DNA from 2 places in the Psychrobacillus sp. INOP01 genome. Region 2 is predicted to be linked to the other one. Evidence: riboswitches for the same ligand, from Rfam matches in the RefSeq annotation. Region 2 holds a riboswitch; the other holds the start of a gene.
The links. A riboswitch is a leader RNA that binds a small molecule or an ion and turns the genes downstream of it on or off. The one in region 2 is predicted to bind cyclic di-GMP.
Positions count from the first base shown of each region.

Region 1 (4,620 bases), 1.8 Mb from region 2:
GGCTTTTTTGATAATGGATTCTCCCGTGCGCGATCTGTAAAATTTCATAGAAATAGAATAGAGTGTATCTCCTGGTTGCACTTTATATGTTTTAATGGAAGGCTTTTCAGGTTCCCCTTGTACTGAAACATCCTCAGTAAATTCTTCTACTTCCACTTCAGTCTCAGTCTCTGTTTCATTCAATGGTGTTTCTTCAATTGATGGAGCTTGCCGCTCCTCCAAAACATCATATATCGGATTATTTTTATTAGAAATAGGGGGAATTACTAATCCAAATTTATTCGCTACTCCAGTTATTACAGGTGCGTAATATGTAGAAAGTACTACACTGTATTCAAGCTGATCTTCCTGTGGTCCTGGTAATACTTCTCCTTCTTCATACCCTTGAAATGAAAAAGATTCAACCACATAAATGCGTGGATTTTTTCGGATATTTTCTAAAAACTTTGTCAAAGCATCGAAGTCTTTTGATAATACCGTTAAGGATATAGAAATTGCTTCTAATCCATCAGGAGTTATTACAACCACTTCCTCTAGTGGGAGTAACTCACCATTCTCATTATCTAAATCATATGACTGTTCTTCAGTTGGCTGTTCTGTTATTGAAGTATCTTCTGCTGGTGAAACTGGTTGCTCCTCTTTCTGCACGTCAGAAAAAGCCGCATTCAATATAATACTATCCGAGCCAACTGCTGCACCTTCAAGGTCGAGAATAATGGAATCTACTAGCTTTTCAACAGGTACCTTTACAACTAGGTCCGATAAGTCTTGCTGTAACTTTTCCATATCGATTTCTGTAGTTTGATCTGATTTTACATTTGTCAGTTGTTTTTCTAGAGTAAAGTTATGCACTTTCAAAGTTGAAAATGAAGTGAAATAATATAAAATACCCACAGTAAATATAAGAAATATTCCTATCATAATCGTTAACCAATGTTGCTTCTGAAAATGAATCATGAGGCAGGCACCTCCTCAACCGATGCTTGTTTTAAGCTTTCTATGTCTATAATAATTTCATAGTTTGCTTCTACACGAGGCTGAAACTGTTGTGTATCACTAACAGCTGTGATATCTACCTCAGTATCAATATCAGTAGCGAGAGATGTTAAGGTTGCTTCCATAACATACGGCGAAGCTTTCAGCGTTGTTAAATAGTGCGCTGCCTCAGTATTAGATTCAAATTGTCCTATAAGTGATACAGAAGAATTATTAGTAGTATAAGTAAATAGCTTTATAAACCCGTGTTCTGGGAGACTTTGTGATAAGTGTTTTAACAAAAATACAGTAGGAACTGGTTTACTCTCCGCCCATTCTACGAGAATCTCTAAATGCTCTTTATCAGAGAGACTAGTCTCTATATTTTGTTGCTCCGTTTGCTTCAATAATAATTCATTTTCTAAATTGGTTTCTAGCTGTTGTTCAACAGTCTTCTCTTGGTGGTGTAAGTAATACAGAAAAAAAACCGTAGACAGAGCAGTAATACCAAGAATAATCGCAACGGCTAGCCACTCTATCTTTCTCGTTTTCTTCTGAAGTAAGTTTATATCTATATACATTATCTATTCACCTATTTCCAGGAAAGTCCAACAAGCTCTGCAAAAGAAGCGGGAATATGGACACCCTCTTTTGTCGCCCATTTATCATCCGTCATTTGATACACAGATAAGAGTTCAGTCGTCTGTAGATTAGAAGCAATAATAGGGATCAGTGGGTGATCCCCTGCAATACAAATCGTATCAATAGAGTATTTTCCATTTCGTAAATTATATAAATAAAATGATTGCAGACGAGCAACTTCTTTCTCTATGATAGCAAGATGATCCTCTAGCACCATTTCATTTCCATCTACTTGGATATATTGAAATCCAGTGCGTGTCTCGTATCCTGAAAAAGACTCAAATGGTCGAATACCCATTGTTCGTACATAAACTGGTTTATGATCATGAAACATACTTAACTGCATAACATCTAATTCTAAGTGAATTAGTAGCACATGCGCAGATTCTTCTAACTTGTTCATTTCTGCAAATAAACGATATAAACTTAAAAACGGAACATCAATAATAACCGGTCTAAGTTTTGCTTTCATTAGTACCCGTTCAATCGTAGTGACGTCTTTTTCAGGAACAGCGAGGGCAATAACTTCGTCTTTCCCTGTTACTCGATTATCCCCTACAATTTCTATAATAGGATCGGAAAAAGGCAGATGAAAAGATTCTCCTAGTTCCAAATATAGATGACCTTTCCATTCACTCGGAGGAACGGATTGAGGAATTGTAGTGGAACGCAAAAGTAAATCATGTTGAGAAAAAGAGAAAAAGGTTGGTATACCTTGTAGTTTATGTTTTTTGACAATGGACGACAATTGCTGAATAAGTCGTTCTTCATGTACTATCTGACCCGACTGGAAAGTCCCCTCTTCAATCACTTGTTGTATAAACTTAATATATTCATTCTTCCGCCCACCAACTAAAATACGTATGTATCTTTGGGTAAAAGTAATAAAAACAGCAGGTTGTGATTTCCAATATGTAAGCATTCATGTCCCTGCCTTTCTTTTAAAAACTATAGATATAAGTATAATAGCCCCGTGCACGAATGCAAAGGGCTATTGACAAATAAAATTTTATTATTTAGCTTTAACTACTTCTCTACCCTTAGTGCTTAAGTCAGTTTCTGAAGCATCTAATTTTCTTTTAGAACCAACAAGATTAATTGAATAAACTATACCTTCTTTTTTTACAATAACAGTTGAATAACCAACATCCCCATCCGGATCTTTAGGAATAGAATCTAAATACTTTCCTGCTACTAAATCACTTCCCTTTATAGTAGAAGTTGCAGTAGTATCCCAAGCACCACTCGCCTCTGCTAATTTAGCAGAACTAATAATCATTAAAGCATTCGATACATGTGCATCTTTTTTTGTATTATCAATTATTCCTGAAATTGACGGTACTGCAATCGCTGCAATAATCCCTAAAATAACTACAACTGCTAATAATTCGATAAGCGTTAATCCTTTTTCATTCTTAATCGTTTTCAACCATTTTTTCATTTTATTCTCCCCTTATTACAAATTATTTGCATGGGTGGGTGCACTAATTGCTCCTAATCGTCTAAGTGCCCAAATATTCGACAATTACTCTTCGCTTCCAATACATCTATTATTAATAATATCGGTTAAAACTACTAAAATATCAAGTCTTTTCACATAGTTCTTTTAACCTTTTTTCACTGAACTTCTGAAAAGATTGAAAACATAGGAATCATTATAGCTGCCACGATTCCTCCAATGACTACTGCTAAAAACAAAATCATCGCAGGTTCTATTAGAGACTTCAATCTCTCAGCAGCAGTGTCCACTTCCTGCTCATAAAAATCTGCAACTTTTGCCAGCATAAAGTCGAGTGTCCCCGATTTTTCACCAAGTACAATCATTTGTGATACAAATGAAGGAATTGCCCAATGACCCAGCATAGGAGTTGCTAAAGAGTTACCTTCTTGAACACTCTTACTAGCTTTTTCAATAATTTCTTCAATAACCGCATTTTCCACCACATTGCGGACTACTAATAACGATTGAGTCACTGGAACGCTAGCAGCATATAAACTGCTTAGAGTTCTTGTCATTCGAGCAAGTGTTGACTTTTGAATAACGGGACCAAAAATTGGTAGTCTAAGTATTATACTGTGAGCTAAGTATCGATATGGATCACGTTTTATTAGTACACTTACTGCTATACTTATGCCGATTATTAATATTAGAGCTACCCACCACCAAGTTTGAAAAATAGCACTTAAATCCAATAGAAATTGTGTAATGAATGGCAGTTCTGCTCCAAATGATGTAAACATACCCGCAAATCTAGGAACGATAAACCCTATCATGAAAATAACAACACCTACTGCAACAATACCAAGTACTGCCGGATAAATCATCGCAGACTGCACTTTTTGTTTCGTTTCATTTTGTTTTTCATAATAGACTGCTAACTGATCTAAAATCTCGTCAAATTGTCCACCCGCTTCCCCAGCCTTTAGCATATTCGTAAATAATACTGGAAACACTTTAGGATGCTGCTCTGCTGCAACTGAAAAAGGATGTCCTTCTCGAAGATCCTCTTCTATTTCAGCCAAAACTTGCTTCAATTTTTTTTGCGAAGTTTGATCCTTTAAAATCGAAGTCGCATCTAATATGGATATACCCGCTTTAATGAGAGTCGAAAACTGACGAATAAAAATAACTAAATCCTTGAAGGGAACTTTTCCACTTCCTAAATTTAAATCTTGGTATAAAAAACCAGTTTTCATCGAAATTTCTCGCGCGGCTATACCTTTTTTACGAAGCTTTAATTTTGCATCATCAGCTGTTGGAGCACGCATGATACCTTTCACAATTTCTCCTTTTTTATCTCTCCCATTATATTGAAAATAAGCCATTATACCATCTTCTCCGCAAAATAGGGTTCTAGTTGTTCGTTTGATACTAATTTCTCTTTAGCTAGACGTTCTAGTTCACTTTCCATTGTTTGCATACCCATCGATTTGCTTGACTGCATAACGGAATGAATTTGATGGATTTTTTCATTTCTTATTAGATTTTTTACTGCCGGAACA
Region 1 covers NZ_CP073315.1:538,533-543,152, forward strand. Annotated here, with positions in the region: gene KD050_RS02785 (LysM peptidoglycan-binding domain-containing protein) at 1-957, opposite strand, end outside; gene KD050_RS02790 (PilN domain-containing protein) at 954-1,556, opposite strand; gene pilM (type IV pilus biogenesis protein PilM) at 1,568-2,539, opposite strand; gene KD050_RS02800 (competence type IV pilus major pilin ComGC) at 2,630-3,058, opposite strand; cyclic di-GMP riboswitch class II at 3,083-3,166, opposite strand; gene KD050_RS02805 (type II secretion system F family protein) at 3,235-4,443, opposite strand; gene KD050_RS02810 (type IV pilus twitching motility protein PilT) at 4,443-4,620, opposite strand, start outside.
Region 1: linked by a shared signal. The riboswitch ahead of KD050_RS02800 (competence type IV pilus major pilin ComGC) and the one ahead of KD050_RS14890 (DUF5305 family protein) in region 2 are both predicted to bind cyclic di-GMP.

Region 2 (4,620 bases):
AATCTGACACAGGTACGCTAGAAAAGAAAAAGCCATCTGAGACTTCTCAGATGGCTCTTTTATGAGTTTACAACGTATTTGACGAGGCCCTTTGCATTTGCGTATAGGGCTGCTTGGGTTCTATCTGCGAGACCAAGCTTGGCAAATACTTGACTGACATGCTTTTTTACGGTGAATTCAGTAATATAGAGGACTTTAGAGATTTCCTTATTGGAATGCCCTTTACCTAGTTCGATTAATATCTCCATCTCTTTAGGTGTTAGTTGTTCAATATGTCCATCTTCATCCAAAGGGGTTGGAGCTTTCATGAGTAAATCCAAAACGGTTGGATCATAGTATTTACGACCCTTTCTTATCATTTGCAGTGCATGTAACAATTCTTCAGGCAATGCTTCCTTTAGCAAATAACCAGCAACTCCTATTTCTTTTGCTTTTTTAAAGTCTTCCTCGTTAGTGGATGAGGTAAGAATGACAAATTTACTCTTAATACCCACTCGGATTGCTTCTGTTATTAGCTCGATTCCTGATTCCTCTCCTAATCGAAGATCTACGATTGCTATATCTGGTTTTACTGCATTTAACAGTTCCATAGCTTCTCTTCTATTAGTAGCTTCTCCAAGCACTTTCAATGATCCGCTTAAGGAAAATAATGAATTCAACCCTCTACGAATTAATGGATGATCGTCAATTATAACCACTGTCATTATCCAAACACCTCTTGTTTTTTATGCATTTTTATATGTGGAATATCAATCTGTATGGTAGTTCCCATTTTATAAGGGGTCCCTATTTCAAATGTACCACCTAAAGAATGTACAATATTTTGCATATTAGATATCCCAATTCCTTGTTCTTTCATTGAGCCAGTCTTCGTCTGTATACCTATTCCATTATCCTTAATAATTAGGTAAGTTCTCTCTGCCTCTAAGGCTAGTGTTACTTCGATAACCGTACACTTACCATGTCGAACGGCATTTCCGGATGCTTCACAAATGATTCGATATAGACCATTCTTTGTATTTGCTGTAATAGTTGATTCATCGCCTGTTATATCATAGACAATGCGAATGTCATTTAACTTTGCGTATTCCACCAAGTAATTTTCAATAAGCACAAGAAATGGTTTCTCTCCTTTTTTTACTGTACTTAATCGATAAATAGAGGCTCGCAGCTCTTTCATCGTCGCATTAGCTGTCTGTGACAGGAATTCAAATTCCTGCTCTAATTCTTTAGTTGAAATATTCTGACTTTTTACTCGTAAACTATGCAATGAATAGACAATTCCAAACAATCGCTGTGACACACTATCATGCATTTCATTGGCAATACGATTCTGCTCTTCGCTAATCGCAAGCTGGTCCATCATATGATCCATATGAATTCTTTCCAGCATCATTTCACTAAGCTCCGCGAGAAATTCGAAAGTGCGGTGGAGTAAAAATGTGTTTTTTACTTCTGTTTTAATAGAATCGTTTACGCCTATCACTCCTATATACTCGGTTGTCCTAATTATCTTCATCCAGTACTGTTGGTTATGATATTTACGAGTAAAAGCACCTTTTTGTTTTCGTAGATGCTCCCAATCGTTTGTTAACTCCATCTCTAGACTTCTATTGGTTGTTTCATTTGATATATAGCTTTTTTGAAAGGCGCGATCCGTTACCCAAAAGAAAGCCGTATCCTTTTGTAAGCATTTCATCAAGGTCATCGTCATGACCTCTGCTAGCTTTTTCGGGTTTTTATTGGAAGAAAAATTTTCTAACATATGGTAAAGGGACATAATATGCTCCAATGTCTCTTGGTATTTCTCATTCGTATTCGCAAGTTTACCATTTACTTCGAGTAGTTCTTCTTGCTGCTCCTGTAGTTCCTTCGTTAACCCGGAAAATAAACTAGCAAGTAAAGTAATCAATATACAGACGAGATAAAAATAGGATATGTCTTCTAAAACGACGATTATACTATCACTCTGATTAGCGATAAATGTCGCAGTTGCAAGGTAAAACGTTAATGTCCCCCAGCTAAATCTAGGGGTTAGAAGGGTTGCAGCTACAAGAATGGGATTCAATGCATACCAGATAAATGGACTGGAAATACCTCCAGTTGGGATGAGTAGCAATGTTACACCAAGGGTTTCTATCAAAACTATCAATTTCACTAGATTCGTATACTCCAAATATCTCCGCTGTAAATCTGTTAAAACCCATGCAGCAACGCCTAGCGACACAACAACACCCGCTTTAAAAGCAAGCGAAGGCTGAGGTCCAAACAAATAAAAAAACGAAGTCAATAGTAGAGAAATATAACGGTAAAGAAATAATAAGTTCAAATTACTCGATGGATTCTTGTTTAAAAATGTATAAACTAGATTAGCTCTCCGCATATACACCACTAATGGATGGATCTATTCTAGTATTCCTTACTAATTCCCTACTCGCAGGCTCATAACTATATACATAATCGCCATCCACTATAAAAAATACCGGGCGGCCTTCCTCAGGATTCTTGTTTAAAAATATTGGAAGCTCCTTTTCATCGGACAATTGAAGAATCGATTTAAACGAATTCAAACTAATAATCAACCTCGGAGCACCTTTTATGTCCTGCGTCACTGTAATAATTCGTTTACCATACTTTTTGTTGATAGGGCCCACCTCCGATTTGATTGGTTTTACTCGAGTTTTCACCAATTGGGGATAAGTAAAATTTCTGTCATTCCCCAGGGAAGATAGAGGAAGTACCTCTACTAACCTCACTAAGTCAGTTGTCTCAAATAGTTCTACACTATATATTACGATTAGTGCATCTTCCTCTTCTGCTATTACCTTAATGCTATATGGACAGTTGAGAAAATATTGCTCTGTGATGAGAAGAATGAGCCCGACACAGCAACTAGCTTTATAATGATTAATCTTTTTTTCAACCTGTCACCTCCATCTCATAATAAAAACCCAATTAAATCGAGCCAGCGCTCAAGTTTAATCAGGTCGGTTGCACCAATTACTCCATACTTCTTAGGTGCCCATATACAAGAAGTATTTCACAGTATCCTTGTTAAAATATGCTATTTCTTATGTCATTATAACCAATTTAAAACTAAATAATACGTCACTCTGTGCTGTTGATTAAGTTCTATTTTTGTCGAAGTTAGGGCATCTATTGCTATGTATACTTATGGAATGCTATTATCGGGTGTTTACTTGCGTTCATCTGGAGGATACTTGCTCTCTAGGGAGCGGTTCTTGCGGAGTAGCGGGGTTTACTTGCGGTTCTGCTTGGTTTACTTGCGCTCGAGATGGTTTACTTGCGGAACGGGAGTTTATTCCATTTTTATTGTTAAAAGTTTAACTCTCCTTCCATCCAATAGGACAGAAGGAGAGTTTTTTAGTTCATTATTTTAAGCCACCCATGAAGTTTGTGAAGATTTTTGCAGCTTGTGCGCGAGTAGTTGGATGTGATGGGTTAAATTTACCGTCAGATCCATTCACTACTTGTAGCTCATAAAGCATAGAGATTGCATTGATCGTTTCTTCGTCGTAGGCAGCGATATCTGAGAATGGTGCTATTTTAGTAGCCGTGTACTTTTTGCCTGTTTTGAATGCATATGCGCGTTCAATCATTAAAGCAAGCTGTGCACGCGTTACTTTTTCAGAAGGCTTAAATTTACCATTATCTCCTTTGATAATGCCGTATTTATAGCCCGCAGCAATTTCCGATTTTGTTTCAGCCGCAAAATTCGCGATATCTTCAAACGGTGCTGCTTCTTGTGTTTCTAATTTTAATGCACGAACGATTAAGGAAGTTGCTTGTGCACGTGTCAAAGATTGCTCTGGTCTGAATGAGCCATCTGGATATCCTTTCATGAAGCCTAATAATGCAGCTTTTTGGATATAATCCGCTGCCCAATGTTTAGCAGGTACGTCTGTAAATATAATTGGTGATGGCGTTGGTGTCACTGGTGGTGTAGGTTTAACTGGACCTGGATTACCCGTTCCTGGATTAGATGTACCCGGGTTTCCGCCACCGCCTCCATTTCCAGGATTTCCTGGGTCTGTTGGTGGATTTGTAACTGTTACGTTTACCGTTTTTTCATTGCCACCATATTTTACAGTAATAGTTGTTTTACCTGCTGCTTTAGCAGTAACTAAACCATCTGTTACAGTAGCTACTTTTGGATCTGCTACTGTGTACGTCGCATCTTTTGTAACATCTTTAACTGTATCTGACTCGAATGTGCCGTAGCTTGGTGGACCATCTGTAATGTTGTTATTAGATTGAACTGGTTCGCTTGCTGGAACTGAATTTTCATATGGCGATACGAGTGTCAGCTTTGGAATTTCGTTTGACTCAAGAGAAGCAATACTTACAGTTTTAGCCGAATTAAGCCCCGAGTCTGCTGGATCTTCAGGTACTACAGGTTCTTCTGGTGTTGCTGGTTCTTCTGGCGTAGTTCCTTCTTCAGGAGTCGCTGGTTCTTCTGGTGTTGTTCCTTCCTCAGGTGTTGCTGGTGCCTCTGGTTTTACTGGCTCTGTTGGTAGAACTACACCTTCAATAACTTGCTCCCCTATGTTACCAGCTGCGTCTTTAATAATTACTTTTACTGATTCAGTTTCAGCTGTC
Region 2 covers NZ_CP073315.1:2,999,728-3,004,347, reverse strand. Annotated here, with positions in the region: gene KD050_RS14900 (response regulator) at 60-704, opposite strand; gene KD050_RS14895 (sensor histidine kinase) at 704-2,383, opposite strand; gene KD050_RS14890 (DUF5305 family protein) at 2,370-2,654, opposite strand; cyclic di-GMP riboswitch class II at 2,977-3,060, opposite strand; gene KD050_RS14885 (S8 family serine peptidase) at 3,393-4,620, opposite strand, start outside.